DNA from 4 places in the Mesorhizobium sp. P171375 genome. Region 4 is predicted to be linked to each of the others. Evidence: riboswitches for the same ligand, from Rfam matches in the RefSeq annotation. Region 4 holds a riboswitch; each other region holds the start of a gene.
The links. A riboswitch is a leader RNA that binds a small molecule or an ion and turns the genes downstream of it on or off. The one in region 4 is predicted to bind cobalamin.
Positions count from the first base shown of each region.

Region 1: linked by a shared signal. The riboswitch ahead of metE (5-methyltetrahydropteroyltriglutamate--homocysteine S-methyltransferase) and the one ahead of ACYHH6_RS26380 (DUF1636 family protein) in region 4 are both predicted to bind cobalamin.
Region 2: linked by a shared signal. The riboswitch ahead of ACYHH6_RS25640 (CbtB domain-containing protein) and the one ahead of ACYHH6_RS26380 (DUF1636 family protein) in region 4 are both predicted to bind cobalamin.
Region 3: linked by a shared signal. The riboswitch ahead of ACYHH6_RS06850 (aromatic ring-hydroxylating oxygenase subunit alpha) and the one ahead of ACYHH6_RS26380 (DUF1636 family protein) in region 4 are both predicted to bind cobalamin.

Region 1 covers NZ_JBYNWF010000001.1:2,101,946-2,105,820, forward strand. The annotation lists gene metE (5-methyltetrahydropteroyltriglutamate--homocysteine S-methyltransferase) at 1-1,903, opposite strand, end outside; cobalamin riboswitch at 1,998-2,194, opposite strand; gene ACYHH6_RS10070 (hypothetical protein) at 2,332-2,601, opposite strand; gene ACYHH6_RS10075 (adenosine kinase) at 2,602-3,594, opposite strand; gene metK (methionine adenosyltransferase) at 3,703-3,875, opposite strand, start outside.
Region 2 covers NZ_JBYNWF010000001.1:5,259,120-5,262,994, reverse strand. The annotation lists gene ACYHH6_RS25650 (aromatic ring-hydroxylating oxygenase subunit alpha) at 236-1,399, opposite strand; gene ACYHH6_RS25645 (gamma-glutamylcyclotransferase) at 1,519-2,211, shown strand; cobalamin riboswitch at 2,279-2,473, shown strand; gene ACYHH6_RS25640 (CbtB domain-containing protein) at 2,510-2,689, shown strand; gene ACYHH6_RS25635 (CbtA family protein) at 2,705-3,484, shown strand; gene cobU (bifunctional adenosylcobinamide kinase/adenosylcobinamide-phosphate guanylyltransferase) at 3,477-3,875, shown strand, end outside.
Region 3 covers NZ_JBYNWF010000001.1:1,380,928-1,384,802, reverse strand. The annotation lists gene ACYHH6_RS06855 (FAD-binding oxidoreductase) at 1-449, opposite strand, end outside; gene ACYHH6_RS06850 (aromatic ring-hydroxylating oxygenase subunit alpha) at 487-1,734, opposite strand; cobalamin riboswitch at 1,852-2,053, opposite strand; gene ACYHH6_RS06845 (DUF680 domain-containing protein) at 2,557-2,760, shown strand; gene ACYHH6_RS06840 (DUF680 domain-containing protein) at 2,841-3,044, shown strand; gene ACYHH6_RS06835 (DUF680 domain-containing protein) at 3,168-3,407, shown strand; gene ACYHH6_RS06830 (ABC transporter ATP-binding protein) at 3,480-3,875, opposite strand, start outside.
Region 4 covers NZ_JBYNWF010000001.1:5,395,610-5,399,484, forward strand. The annotation lists gene ACYHH6_RS26365 (NuoB/complex I 20 kDa subunit family protein) at 1-155, opposite strand, end outside; gene ACYHH6_RS26370 (NADH-quinone oxidoreductase subunit A) at 146-511, opposite strand; gene ACYHH6_RS26375 (winged helix-turn-helix domain-containing protein) at 847-2,046, shown strand; cobalamin riboswitch at 2,076-2,278, shown strand; gene ACYHH6_RS26380 (DUF1636 family protein) at 2,318-2,743, shown strand; gene cobW (cobalamin biosynthesis protein CobW) at 2,746-3,798, shown strand; gene ACYHH6_RS26390 (cobaltochelatase subunit CobN) at 3,817-3,875, shown strand, end outside.

The DNA of each region.
Region 1 (3,875 bases), 3.3 Mb from region 4:
GCAATCCTTCGCGAAACGCGGCCTCATCGATCTGGACCATCCTTGCGCCGGATCTTTCGAGATCCGTCACTTCGTCGCGGATGGCGAGCGCGATCTGGCGGCAGGCTTCGGAGCGGGGTACGTCGTCGCGAACAAAAGACCAGTTGAGAATGGTGACTGGGCCTGTGAGCATTCCCTTCACGGGCTTTTCCGTAAGCGACTGGGCGAATTGCCACCAGCGCACTGTCATCGGATTGCGCCTCGATACGTCGCCGAAAATGATGGGGGGACGCACGTAGCGCGACCCATAGCTTTGTACCCAGGCATGCTGGGTGAGCGCGAAGCCGGACAACTGCTCGCCGAAATGCTGTACCATGTCGTTTCGCTCGAACTCACCATGCACCAGCACGTCCAGCCCGATCTCTTCCTGCCAGCGAATTGCAGCCTCGATCTCCTTCTTCAGGAACGTCTCATAGTCGACATAGCTCAGCTGGCCCTTCGCATGAGCGGCCCGCGCCTTGCGTACCTGCGGCGTCTGCGGGAAGGACCCGATGGTCGTCGTCGGGAACGGCGGCAGCCCGAGTGAGCCGGCCTGGACTCTGGAGCGCTCGCCAAAAGCGCTCTCTCGTCGCTTCGCGCTGTCCTCAATGCTAGCGATCCGCCCCTGAACAAGCGGGTCATGGATCCTCGTGGATGTCACGCGCGTGGCGGCAGCCTCGGCAGACGCTTTCAACGCGCCTGCCACCGCATCCCTGCCTTGGGACAGGGCCCGGGCCAGCAAGACCAGCTCGTCGGTCTTCTGGGCCGCGAAGGCGAGCCACGACCTGATGTCCGCGTCGAGTTCCGTCTCCATGCGCAGATCAATCGGCACATGCAGCATCGAGCAAGAAGGCGCGATCTCGACGCGGTCCAAGGGCCAGCCGGCGACGATCGCTTTGATGCGGTCGAGAATGGCGGGCAGGTTCGCACGCCAGACGTTGCGGCCATCGATCAAGCCAAGCGAGAGCACCAGATCCTTCGGAGCGAGCCGAGCCACCGTTTCCAGCTGCTCGGGAGCGCGCACGAGATCAATATGCAGGCCGGCCAGGGGCAGAGAAATCGCGGTTTCGAGATTGTCTCCCAGCGACCCGAAATACGTAGCCAGCATGATCTTCAGCTCGGGCGCGGCTTTCGACAGCTGGCCATAGGCGAATTCGAACGCAGCTCGTTCGTTCGGGTTCAGATCGAGGACAAGCGCTGGCTCATCGATCTGCACCCAGTCGGCTCCCGACAGCTTCAGCCTCTCCAGAAGCTGCTCGTAAACCGGCAGCAGCCGCGGTAGGAGCGCGATGGGACCGAACCCCTCGGCAGGCGATTTCGCCAGCTTGAGGAAGGTGATGGGTCCAAGGATGACTGGGCGTGTGTGAATGCCGAGAGCTTTAGCCTCGAGGAAGTAATCGACCGGCTTCGATGACGAGAGGGCGAACGTCTGATCATCATCGAGTTCCGGCACAATGTAGTGGTAGTTGGTGTCAAACCACTTGGTCATTTCCATCGCGGTTACACCAGGTCCATGAGCCTCCTCCTGGTAACCAGCGTGTCCACAATCCTGCGTCTGACCCTGGTAGCCGCGCGCCATTGCGAAGTAGATGTCAAGTGGGACCTCGCCGCTATTCCAGCCGTAACGGGATGGAACGGCCCCGACCATGGCTGCGGTGTCGAGCACATGGTCGTAAAGCGAGAAGTCGTTCGACGGGATTTTCGACACGCCGCGATCGCGCTGCTCTTCCCAGCTAGCGGCACGGAGCGCCTTCGACGTCGTGAGAAGGTCGCCAGCGGAAGATGTTCCGGACCAGTAGCTTTCAAGCGCGAATTTCAGTTCTCGCCGACGACCGAAGCGCGGCACGCCGAGCGTTGCTACAGGAATTTGCTGAGAGACAGTCATGTCATACCCCGATGATTGGGGCGTCGGTGACAAGGAAGGCGCTAGCAGGCCGGCATCAACGCCGGGTTGCAGCGGCCACCGAGACACCCCGCCCGTGGACGTAATTCGCGTGGCAGGTCTCCTGGCTCGCGGGGTCATAGCCTCTACCCGTCTTCCTGAGGGTATTCGCCTCAGTGACGTGTGTTGGCTCGCCGCTAACAGTTGCGGGGGCAGCGCCGGCATCGCACCGGCTTCCCTCTTAGCTCCGCTGCGGCAGCGCCGCACGCGAGAACCACGACACGCAGACAATCACAGCAGTTCGCTCTTTTGTCAATGACGCATAACGAAATGTTTATGTCGTTATGTGATCGCGCTTTTACGCCTTTGTCTAGCATTGTGAAATATTCAGTCTGCTCCCCGCATTCGGCATCGTGGGACGTGATCGCAAGTCAGTCCGACGGACGCCGCGAGTTCTCCGTTACCTCAGGAACCTTACTGGCCTTCCCCAAGCTGAGCTTCTGGAAAATGCTGGTGACGATCTGGATGACGGTGAATGCCGTCATGGCAAGCACGCCTTGCACCGCTCCTCCAGCGAGCTTCACGGCAGCAGCATGGGTCAGTTCTCCGAAGCGAATGGCTGTCGCTATCAGCGAGCTTTGACACAGTTCCGCCACTGCGGTCATCGCGTCAGTAGGGCGGCTGGTTAGTTGCCGGCGCATCTACAGCAACCCAGCCCCTTCCGCCTCGCGGCGCAAATTCTGCCTTGGCCTTGGGCCGATCTGCTGGATCACCAGGCCGGCCGCCAGCGAGCCAAGGTCGCCGCAGGTCTTGAGGTTGCGGCCCTGCGTGTAGCCATGCAGGAAACCGGCGGCGTAGAGGTCGCCGGCGCCGGTGGTGTCGACCAACTCCTTGATGGCGGTCGCCTCGATGACCACGGTCTCGTCGCCGCGCACGATCACCGAGCCTTTTTCGGAACGGGTGACGGCGGCAATCTTGCAGTCCTTGCGGATCTGAGCCAGCGCCTCGTCGAAGGATTTTGTCTGGTAGAGCGACTTGATCTCGTGGCTGTTGGCAAAGACGATGTCGACAGTGCCCGAGCGCATCAGCTCGAGGAACTCGTCCCGGTAGCGGTCGACGCAGAACGAATCCGACAACGTCATCGACACTTCGCGCCCGGCCTCGTGTGCGAGCTTCGCCGTCTGCCGGATCGCCTCCTTGGCGCGCGGCGGATCCCACAGATAGCCCTCGAAATAGGTAACCTTGGCGCCGGATGCCTTGTCGGCCTCGACGTCTTCCGGGCCGAGTTCGACGCAGGCGCCGAGATAGGTGTTCATCGAACGCTCGCCATCGGGGGTGACGAATATCATCGAGCGCGCCGTCGGCGGCTGTCCCTCAAGCGGCCTGGTGTCGAAGGCAACGCCCTGGGCATGGATGTCATGGGCGTAGATTTCGCCGAGCGGATCGTTCGACACCTTGCCGAAGAAGGCGGCGCGGCCGCCGAAGCTGGCGACGCCGGCCGCCGTGTTGCCGGCGCTGCCGCCCGAGGCCTCGATCGCCGGCCCCATGCGGCTGTAGAGCAGTTCGGCGCGGCGCGTGTCGATCAGGTTCATCGCGCCCTTGATGATGCCGTTGATCTCGAGGAATGCCTCGTCGCACTGGGCGATGATGTCGACAATGGCATTGCCGATGCAAAGCACGTCATAATCCGGCATCAATGTCTCCGCCAAAAAACCCGAGCCGGCTTCTCGCCACGCCTGCCAGGCGCGGGTCTGCCCGGTGGAAATGGGCTTTCCGCTTGCCAATCCGTTCGCCGGCGGCTCTCACGGGGCGGCGAGTCCTGCCTCGCGACGCAATTCGTCCGCCCTGTCTGTCTTCTCCCAGGTGAAATCAGGCTCTTCACGGCCGAAATGGCCATAGGTCGCTGTATTGCGGTATATAGGGCGTAAGAGATCAAGCATCTTGATAATGCCTTTCGGTCTGAGATCGAACAACT
Region 2 (3,875 bases), 140 kb from region 4:
GGTTGCACCGGACAAAAGAAGGCCGTGCGCGCTCGCATCGCTCGCGTCGCGGCTGCATGAGGCGGCGCTTTAGGTCAGAGCCGGAAAGGCTTTGGCCGAATTCGCTTTTTGCCGCCACTGGTTTATTCGGTGGTGCTGGCGTTTTTCGGCCTGGGCTCGGTTTTCGTCACGCTCGGCCTGCAGGCCGCGGCCTGCGGCTTTCGTCACCTGGCGCTATCTGCCGAAGTCGCTTTGATCAGAGCGCTGCGTGGCGCTCGCGCACCCAGTTGTGGAAGCGATGCAGATCGTATTCCTCAGGCATCAGCACGCCCGCTTGGTGGCGCATCGAGCGCAGGCCTTTCTGGTTGACCTCGCAGATCGCTGCATCCTCCTCCAGCACCTGGGTGCCGAAGGCGACGACATTGTCGATGTCGGTCTCAGCGAGCGCCTCCGGCGCGAACAGCCATTCCGCGGTGAGTTCGGTCTGCTCGGGGCCGAGCGGTGTGAGCCGTACGGTCCTGACATAGTCGACATGGCCGACGATGAACATCGACGGCAGGCTGGTGGCATAGGTCTGGCCGGCTGCACGCTCGGCCAGCGTCAGGCCGGAGAAGACCGGGCCATGGACATGGCCGTCGCGCGACCAGGTCTCGGCGCCGGCGCGCAAGCCGCCGGAAAACTCCGGCGCGTCATTGTCGGCATGGCGGACCCAGTCGGGGTCGTCGTGCCGGCTCATCAGGCCGCGGCCGTAGATCGGCACTAGCCGCGACAGGTCCTTGTGGACGCCAGGGCAGTGCAGGCACTCGTTGAAGTTCTCCCAAAAGATCTTCCAGTTGCAATTCATCACCTTGCGCAGGACATGGCCTGATACCAGCGTTTCCAGCGGCCAGTTGCCGAGGTTGCCGGAAGCCGGATCGAAGGATGACGCAGCCGTACCGTCGACGCTTTCAGCAAGGTTGATGAAGACAAAGCCGCGCCAGACCGACAGCGCCACCCGATAGAGCGGATGATCGGCCTTGTCGAAACCGTCGGGCAGCGATTTCGAGGGAACGCGCACGAGATCGCCGCGCAGCGAATAGGACCAGGCGTGGTAGGGGCACGTGATCAGCCGCGCCTTCAGCCGGCCCTCGCTCTCCTGGCAAAGCTGCGAGCCGCGATGCCGGCAAGTGTTGTGGAAGGCGCGCAGTTCGCCGGTGTCGTCGCGTAGCACGACAATTTCCTGCGTGCCGACACGAAATGTCCTGAACGCCAAAGGCTGGGCAAGGTCAGCCTCGCGGCAGACGAGCAGCCAGTTTTTGTACCAGATGGCGTCGAGATCGCGCTGGTAGGCGCCGGCGTCCCAATAGGCCGAGGACGCCAGCGTCGGCTCGGCCTTCGTCAGGCCGTTATAGGGGTCGCGCTGGCTCGGGCTGGGTTGCATGGCTGGCTTCCTCCGGTATACGCCAGCCGACACCCCGGCAAATCGTTTGTCAATCAGGGTGCGGCATTGCCGGTTTGGGGCGCGGCGCATAATCATATCGGCACATTGGGGGGTGGAAATTGGCCGCACGACAGATGTCGCTTACGCCGGAGCTGGTCGCGCGCTGCTGGCGCGAGATCAGGGACCCCGGGCCGGATCCGGACTCGATGCATTTGGATGACAGCGACTATGATTCGCTGCTGGATGAATTGCAGGCCGAGCTTCCGGACACCGAGCCGATGTGGCTGTTCGGCTATGGCTCGCTGATCTGGAAACCGGAAATTGATTATGTCGAGGACCGTGTCGCCCTGGCGCGCGGCTGGCACCGCTCCTTTTGCATGAACATGACGCGCTGGCGGGGCACCAAGGAAAGCCCCGGCCTGATGATGGCACTCGACAGCGGCGGACAGTGCAAAGGCGTTGCCTTCCGGCTGGCCGACGACAACAGGCGCCAGCAACTGGGCCGGCTGTTCCGACGCGAAGTCACGCTGAAGCCGACAAGCTACCGGCCGCGCATGCTGAAGCTTGCAAGCGAGGCCGGTCCGCTCAGGGCGCTGGCTTTCGTCATCAATCGCAACGGCCTGACCTATTCCGGTCCGCTCGACGAGGCGAAGGTCGTCGAGCGGCTGGCCACATCCTGCGGGCACTGGGGGTCGGGCGCCGACTATCTCTACAACACGGTGAAGAATCTGGAGGAGCGCGGCATTCACGACCGCCATCTGTGGCGGCTGCAGCGGCTGGTTGCCGAGCGGATCACCGCCTTGAACCCGTAACGCCGCATGGCGCATTCGCGCTGTTGGCCGGCGGAATTTGGTTTGCCGGATGCGGCTGTTTCAGCCTATAGTCACGCATGTCGTCGGTTCCGTTAGGGACCAAGAGGGAATGCGGTGAGGGCTGACTTGTTGCCCAATGCCGTGGCTGCCCCCGCAACTGTGTGCGGTAGTCCTCTCCAAGCCACTGAGGATTTTTCTTCGGGAAGGTGGGGAAGGGCGCTGATCCGCGAGCCAGGAGACCTGCCGGCGACAGGGAACTGACTTCGATGCCCTCGGGTGGAGGGCGAAAGGACAAGATATGAATACCGCTTCCGTCTCCCTCGGCGCTTCCGTCTCCTCGCAGTCGCGCTTCATGCAGCTCGTGCTTAGCGCGTTTCTGGGCATTTTCGTCATCGGCGTTGTCGGCTTCTCGCATATCGATGCGGTCCACAATGCCGCGCACGACTATCGCCATTCGATGGCGTTTCCCTGCCACTGACGAGGACCTGACATCATGAATCTGTTTCGCAACGTCGTGTTCGTCGCGGCGATCGCCGGGCTCGTGGCCGGCGTCGTTCTCGCGTGCATGCAGGCCTATGCCACCGTGCCGCTCATCCTGAAGGCGGAAGTCTTCGAACAGGCCGGCGGTGGCCATCAACATGAGCATGCCGCAGCGCCCGCCGCCAACGCTACGGACACCAATGCCATGAGCAGCGCAGCACCCGCACCGGCTGAAGCAGCCGCACCGGCGGAGGACGAAGGCTGGGCACCGGCCGACGGCTTCGAGCGCTTCGCCTTCAGCGTGCTGGCCAATATCGTCACCGGCATCGGTTTCGCGCTGGTCCTGGTGGCGGTTTCCGAATTCGCCGGCGGCATCGGCAACTGGCGCCAGGGCGTGTTCTGGGGTCTGGCCGGCTTTGCCGTGTTCACGCTGGCGCCGGGCCTCGGCCTGCCGCCGGAACTGCCGGCGATGCCGGCGGCCGACCTCACCCAGCGCCAGATCTGGTGGTGGGCAACGGTGGCGGCGACCGCGGCCGGTCTCGGCCTGATCGCCTTCCGCAAATCGCTGCCGCTGGCGATCCTGGCCGTGGCCCTGATCGTGGCGCCGCATATTGTCGGCGCGCCGCAGCCGGACAGCTTCGAGACGCCGATCCCCGAAGGCCTGCATCACCAGTTCGTGGTGGCGGTGACAGTAACCAATCTGGTGTTCTGGCTGGTGCTCGGCGCCGTTATCGGCGTGGTGCGCGGGCGCTTCACCGGCACCGCGACCAGCCTGCGCGACAGCTTTGCCTGATCGCAGTTTGACCTTCATCATCGGCGGTGCGCGCTCCGGCAAGAGCGCGCACGCCGAAACCCTGGTGACGGCGTTGCCGCCGTCATGGGCCTATATCGCCACCGCTGAAGCCTATGACGATGAGATGCGTGCGCGCATTGCGCTGCATCGGTCGCGACGCGGCGAGGGCTGGACGACCATCGATGCGCCGCTCGATCTTGCCGGCGCGCTCGAGGCCTTGCCCGACAACCAGCCGGTGCTCGTCGATTGCCTGACGCTGTGGCTGACCAATCATATGCTGGCCGATCATGATCTCGAGGCGCAATGCCGGCGGTTGGCCGATGTGCTTTCGCAGCCGCGCGGACTGTGGTTCGTTGTCTCAAACGAAGTCGGACAAGGCATCGTGCCGGAC
Region 3 (3,875 bases), 4.0 Mb from region 4:
CAGTCGTTCAGCCAGCGCAGCATCGACATCATCGGCGTCACGCCGGAGCCCGCAGAGATGAACAGATATTTGGCCGCCGGGTGGCTGTGCAACGAAAAGTCGCCGGCCGGTCCGTAGGCCTTGACGTGCGAGCCGGGCACCAGATGGTCGAACATCCAGCGTGTGCCGATGCTGCCGGCCTGCGCCTTGACCGTCACCGCAATCGAAAACGGCCGCGACGGCGAGGACGACAGCGTATAGGTGCGCATCAGCGGCCCGTCCGGTGTCGGCAGCTCCAGCGTCACGAACTGGCCCGGCTTGTAGCGGAACCAGGTCTGGTTGTCGGAGCGGAAGGTGAAGGTCTTGACGTCCGGCGCCTCGTCGCTGACGCCGATCACTTCCAGCACCTGCAGCCTGTCGTTCCACGGCGCCATCTGGTCGAGATGGCGATAGAGGCCAAGATCCGTCATCGCATTCATCCTCTGGTCCTTCTTCGCCTGCTTGCGCTCACGCGACGCTGCGCAGCGCCGGCCGACCGCCTTCGGCAAGGCGGGGACCGATGAAGGCTGCGTACCATTCGACGAACTGGATCACGCCGCCCTCGTGCAGCTCCGAATAGGGGCCCGGCTCATAGGCGGGAGACAGGATGCCGAAGGCATTTTCCTCGACGATGCGACGGTCCTGGTCGTTGGTCTCGGTCCAGACATGCGTGAGCTCTTCAAGGTTGTAGTCGACACCCTCGACCGCATCCTTGTGCACCAGCCACTTGGTCGTCACCGCGGTTTCAGTGGCGCTGATCGGCAGCACCCGGAAGGTGACCGCATGGTCGATCAGGATGTGGTTCCAGGTCGTCGGATAGTGGTAGTGCATCAAGGTGCCGATGCGATCGGCGGCAACGCTGTCGGAAAGGTTCTTCGTCACCGCGCGCTTTCCCGTCATCGTATAGCTGACGGCATCGCGCAGCAGCGGCGCGCGGGTGGCGCGATACTGTCCGGCCGGATCGATGCGGAACTTGCTCGGCAGGCCCGCAGCCTCGCATTTTGCCCAGTGCGCCAGCATCTCCGGATCGCTGTCGGCGCCCTGCACGCCGGTCACCGTCGGCGCTTCTGGAAATGTCTTGCACAGCTCCGGATGGTTGCCGGCGCAGTGATAGCACTCGCGGTTGTTTTCCCAGACCAGCTTCCAGTTGCCCTTCTCGATGATCGTCGACTCGAAGGCGACCTTGGCTTCGCTCAGCCGGTGCGGCTTGAGGTAGGGCTCGATCATGGCGCGCATCGGCGCGAAGTCTGCAGGTTCTTTCGCCAGGCAGATGAAGATGTAGCCGGCCACACTTTCGCAGGCGACCGGCTTCAGGCCGAACTGGCTCTTGTCGAAACCCTCGGCCATCTGGCGGGCAAACAGCAGTCGGCCATCGAGTTCGTAGGTCCACTGGTGATAGGGGCAGACGAGCTTTGCCGCCGTGCCTTTCTCGGTGTTGCAGACCCGGCTGCCGCGATGGCGGCAGGAATTGTGAAAGGCGTTGATGTTGCCCTTCTGGTCGCGGACCAGCACCACCGGATAGTCGCCGATCTGCACGGTGATATAACTGCCGGGCTTCGGCAGCTCGCAATCATGGCCGATGAACAGCCAGTCGCGATACCAGATCAGCTCCATGTCGAGCTTGAAGTAGTCCGGGTCGGTGTAGAAGGGCTGCTCGAGCGAAAAGCCTTGCTTGCGGCCGTTCAAGAGCCTCAGCATGTCGTTGCGTGCATCCATAGTTCTGTCCTCGTGGTTTAAGGACTGAACTTGGTGGTGATGGAGGAAGGATCGGCCGCATGCCGGCGCGATGCCGGACATGCACTATCCACCTCTTGACCGCCCACCGCGATCAGTCGAGTTCAAGCATCTCGGGCTGGTTTCCGGGCTCTGGAGTTGTCCTTGCGGACCATCGCGACACCTTCCCAGGCTATTGCCCAGTGGTCTCCCGTTGCGACTTCAACTCCACCACCGTTGCGGGGGCAGCGCCGGATTCTGACCGGCTTCCCAATTCTCCGCTGCGTCGTCACGAAGCGGCACCTGAGATGCGATCATCTAATCACGGCAGCGATCGCGACATCGGCATGAAAGCGACATCGTCTCCATGCGGCGCGACACGCACGACAAACGCGGCGGCAGACGATCGTGGGGCTGACGGTGTTGTTTTCGGGGCGGATCGCGGCCCTCGCAAAATCACCTCGAATCAGACTGCCGACTAAGGGAAAACACGTCAACAGTATCGAAAAGTGACTATTAGCAGTTTCTAAAATCGAACCGAACGGTTCGTTTCTGTTGACAATGCGTGCAGGACGGTGTGAACGCTGACGCCCGGACACACTCGGTGAGCCAGACGGCATGGTCACATAAGCCTTTGTATTATTTACACAAAGTTAGATGATAGGCATGCTTATGAAAATTACAAGAGGTGAAATCATGGCCCAGCCGGAACAACTTCGTGATTGGAAACCAGCCTATGGCTTTCCCACATCGGGGCTTGTCCGAACGACGCGAATTGCTCCCACCACACGCCGCTAGACGGACAGCAAAACTGGAGTACTAAAAATGAAAAAGATCATCCTTACTGCCGCCGCCGTTTTGGCCATCACCGGCAGCGCCTTCGCTGGTAGCGACAATTATGGTTCCAATGGTGCGAACCAGCCCGCTGCCGCGGTTGACAGCTCGTATACGGCTTCCATTCAGAAGTCGGCGCCCGCTGACAAGCAGCCCGTCGTTCAGGGCAGCGACCGCAACCTCTTCGGCCGTTAACAGCTGATCCCGATCCAAACAAAAGCGTGGCGGCCTGTCCGCTGCTCTTGGGATCTCGAAGAAATTCAGGAGTATTTAAAATGAAAAAGATCATCCTTACTGCCGCCGCCGTTTTGGCCATCACCGGCAGCGCCTTCGCCGCCAGTGACAACTATGGTTCGAACGGCGCCAACCAGCCTGCGGTTACGTCGACCGATAGTGGCCACACGGCTTCGGTTGCGAAGTCGGATTCGGCTGCTCAGGCCCCCGCACAGGGCGCCGACCGTAACCTCTTCGGTCGCTAACAGACGATCGGGATCTGACCTCAGAGTTTTTCGGACAACGATCCCAGTCGAACATCGAACAAGCCGGAGAGCGGCGGGACTATCGGCCGCTCCGCCACATGATGGAAATTCAGGAGACTTGACATGAAGAAGATTGCTCTTGCTGCCGCTGCGCTTTTGGTTGCCGCCGGCAGTGCTTATGCCCGCAACGACAATGTCGGCGGTAGCGCCGTCGACAACCAGGCGACCGTCAACGTAGACAACACCCGGACGTCGTCGGTACCGAACACCGGTTCGCCGGTCTACAAGCTGTTGAACTCGTCGGGTGACGTGCAGAAGCCCGCCCCGCAAGGCAGCGACCGGAACCTCTTCGGCAACCGCTAACAGCCGAAGTTTGCAAAAAAGAGCGGCGGGCCTAGCCCGCCGCTCTTTTTATGCCGATACGACGCGCCGATCTCAGGCCGCCTTCACTTCCACGGGCTTGAGCGAGAAGGAATGTCCCTCGGCGTCAAATATGTGCAGGTCGCCGGCATCCGCAGTCAGCCGCAGCTTCGCCCCGCGCTTGACCTCGACATTGCCGGGCAGCTTGGTCACCAGCGGCAGGTCGGCGCGGCCGATGTCGACATAGACCAGCTGGACCTCGCCGAGCTGCTCGACATAGTCCACCACGCCTTCGAAAAGATACTCAGTGCCGGTGGCGGCCGACAGATCTTCCGGCCGCACGCCGAAGCTGACCGCCGCGCCCTTGGCGGACGCCGGCGTCGCAATCGGCACCGTCGCCTTGCGGCCGCCGACATGGCTGACGATGGTCGGATCGCCGGTCTTGTCGATTGTCGCCGGCAAGATATTCAT
Region 4 (3,875 bases):
TCGGTCGAGGTGACCAGAAACCCCTTGTCGGCGAGTTCATTGTTGATCTCGAGGAAGAACGGGTCGTCAGAACCGACCGGACGTCCGGTATTGGGGTCGATCAGGCCCTTGGGCTTCGGTGCGACGAGCGTACCGGAACTGTCGTTCAATCCCATTCCAGCGCTCCTTTTTTCCATTCATAGGCGAAGCCGATGGTCAGCACCGCCAAAAACACCATCATCGACCAGAAACCGAGCATGCCGATCTTCGAGAACGACACCGCCCACGGGAACAGGAAGGCCACTTCCAGGTCGAAGATGATGAACAGGATCGACACCAGGTAGAAGCGGATGTCGAATTTCATGCGGGCATCGTCGAAAGAGTTGAAGCCGCACTCATAAGCGGAAAGCTTTTCCGGGTCGGGACTGCGGTAGGCCACCAGGAACGGCGCTATGATAAGCGCCAGGCCGACGACCGCCGCCACGGCGATGAAGAGGACGATGGGCAGGTACGAACTGAGCAGTGCGTTCATGCTGCGGGGCTTTCCGTTGGCGGCCAATCCACTTTGATTACAGCAACCAACCCTAATGCGGAAGCGTGACAGTTTAACCGCTGAACCGTTTTAGGTGCCTATGCTGCAACGCGGCGAGGGTTAGCGCAGGGCTTTCGGCGAAGCAAGTCAAACCTTGTTCAAAACGCAGTGCTGGACGGCAGGTCCGGAAAAACTGGTCCGATCCGCTCCTGTTTGATTTCCTTCACCTTTTACTCCACTTTTGTCTCCTGACATGTCTCCCGCCATTCGCCTGCTAGCATGGTCGGAATCACCGGCTAAAAATGCGCGAACAGGACCAGGGCAAAGGCATCTTGATGAAGGACAAAATATCGCTCGCTACCGCCAGGCGGATCGCACTGGCCGCGCAGGGTTTTACCGACCCCCGCCCGGGCGGCACACCCGATCGCCGCCACCTCGCCCGGGTGCTCTCGCGCACCGGCCTGCTGCAGATCGATTCCGTCAGCGCCGTGGTGCGCGCCCACTATATGCCGCTCTATTCGCGCCTTGGCCCCTACCCGCTCGCCCTCCTCGACAATGCCGCGGTCACCCGCAAGCGCACGGTGTTCGAATATTGGGCGCATGAGGCCTCGTTCCTGCCGGTCGAGACCTGGCCGCTGATGCGCTGGCGCATGCAGCGTGCCGAGAGCGGCGACGAAATGTATCTCGGCCTCGCCAAATGGGGCCGCGAGCACGCCGCCTATATCGAAGAGATCTACCGCGCGGTCGCCGAGCGCGGTCCGATCGCCGCTTCGGCGCTCGAAGGCCAGAAGGGCTCGGGCGGCTGGTGGGGCTGGAGCCATGCCAAGCATGCCTTCGAGTGGCTGTTCTGGGCCGGCCGTATCACCACGGCCCACCGTCGCGGCTTCGAGCGCTTCTACGACCTGCCCGAGCGCGTGCTGCCTCAGGCGATCCTCGATCTGCCGGTGCCGGCCGCCAAGGATGCGCACCGCGAGTTGCTGCGTATTTCCGCCCGCGCCCACGGCATCGCGACATCTGGCGATTTGCGCGACTATTTCCGCCTGTCGCCGGCCGACATGAAGGGCCGGCTGGAGGAGTTGGTCGAGACGGGCGAGCTTTTGCCGGTGCGCGTCGAAGGCTGGGACAAGCCGGCTTACCTCCACAAGGACGCCCGCCTGCCGCGAAAAATCGAAGCCCGTGCCTTGCTGGCACCGTTCGACCCCGTCGTCTTCGAGCGTTCGCGCAGCGAGCGTCTGTTCGATTTCCACTACCGCATCGAGATCTACACCCCCGCCGAAAAGCGGCAATACGGCTATTACGTGCTGCCGTTCCTGCTCGGCGACCGGATCGTGGGGCGCGTCGACCTCAAAGCCGACCGTCCCGCCAGCGTGCTGCGCGTCCACGCGGCTTATGCCGAACCCAAAGCGCCACCTGAGACCGCCGCACAACTCTTCGAGGAATTGAAGCAGATGCAGGGCTGGCTTGGCCTCGAGCGCATCGAAGTGACGCCGGCCGGCGATTTGGGACAGCCTTTGGCCGACATTGCCATGTCGTAGCCGTGCGTTGACAGTGCTGCCCGCAAAAGCCTAAATCCGCTGCAGACGGTCCCCTGCCCGCAACGGCTGGGGCCAAGAGGGAATGCGGTGCGGGACAAAATCCCAAATCCGCGGCTGTCCCCGCAACTGTAAGCGACGAGCCAAGGCCGAAAGCCACTGGGTAACACCGGGAAGGCGGCTACCAAGGCGATGACCCGCGAGCCAGGAGACCTGCCGTCTGCGACAGAAGAATCCGATCGCCTGGCGGGTTTCCGGGCAAGGAGCCCGGTTTTTGGACCAGAACAGCAGTTTTTCGGCTGGCACAGCGGGTATTTCGCCCGCCGATGGCGACGCCTTGGTCGGCGTCACTGTCATCGTCTGCGCCTCCTGCCGCGACGAGACCGGCTCAGACGCCCATCCCCGCGCTTGCGAATTGCTGGCTGAGGACACGCGCCGCGCCGCTGCCGGCGACATCCGTGTCCGCACCGTCGAATGCCTCGGCAATTGCAAGCGCCGACTCAGCGCCGCGATCCTGCGCGATGGCTGCTGGAGCTATGTCTTCGGCGACCTGACCACGACCAGCGGCGCCGATCTCGTCACCGGCGCCAAGCTCTTCGCCACCTCGACGGACGGCCTCATCCCCTGGCGCGGCCGGCCCGATAGCCTCAAGCGCGGCCTCGTTGCCCGCATCCCACCCCTCGACATGTTGAAGGACTGACCATGAACGCTCCAAATCCGGCCGGCAATCTCTCTCGTGTTCCCTGCACCGTCGTCACCGGCTTTCTCGGCGCCGGCAAGACGACACTGGTCCGCCATCTCCTGGAAAATGCCGGCGGCAAGCGCATTGCCATCATCGTCAACGAGTTCGGCGACATCGGCATCGACGGCGAGATTCTCAAGGGATGCGGCATCGACACCTGCCCCGAGGAAAACATCGTTGAGCTGGCCAATGGCTGCATCTGCTGCACCGTCGCCGACGATTTCGTGCCGGCCCTCGACCAGATCCTGGCGCTGACGCCGAAGGTCGACCACATCCTGATCGAGACCTCGGGCCTGGCTTTGCCCAAGCCGCTGGTCCAGGCTTTCCAGTGGCCGAGCGTGAAGAGCCGGGTGACGGTCGACGGCGTCATCGCCGTGGTCGACGGCCCGGCACTGGCTGAGGGACGTGTCGCCAACGACATGGACGCCCTGCAGGCACAGCGTGTTCAGGATGAGACGCTCGATCACGACGATCCAGTCGAGGAAGTCTTCGAGGACCAGATCGCCTGCGCCGACCTGATCATCCTGTCGAAGAGCGACCTGATGGATTCAGCCGGCTCGGCCCGCGCCAACGCCATCATTGGCGAGCACTCCGCGCGTGCGGTAAAAATCGTACCGACGGCGCATGGCAAGGTCGATCCTTCCGTCCTGCTCGGCCTCGGTCTCGCCGTCGAGGACGATATCGAGAACCGCAAGTCGCATCATGACGGCGCTTTCGACCACGAGCACGACGACTTCGACACCTTCATCGTCGACATTCCCTCGATCGCCAATCCCGACGAACTGGCAAAGCGCGTCACCACCATTGCCGAAGAAGAGAATGTGCTGCGCGTGAAAGGCTTCGTCGATGTCGGCGGCAAGCCGATGCGGCTTTTGCTGCAGGCCGTCGGCCCGCGCGTCAACCATTACTATGACCGCGCCTGGACGGCCGAGGACGACCGCCGCTCGCGCCTCGTCGTCATTGGCCTCAAGGGGCTGAACCGCCCGGCGATCGAGCGTATACTCGCCGGCTGACCCAAACCACGAGCCGCAATGCACATACTCACCACGACCTCCGCCTCGCTCGACGATCTCGCCGAGCCAGTTGATCT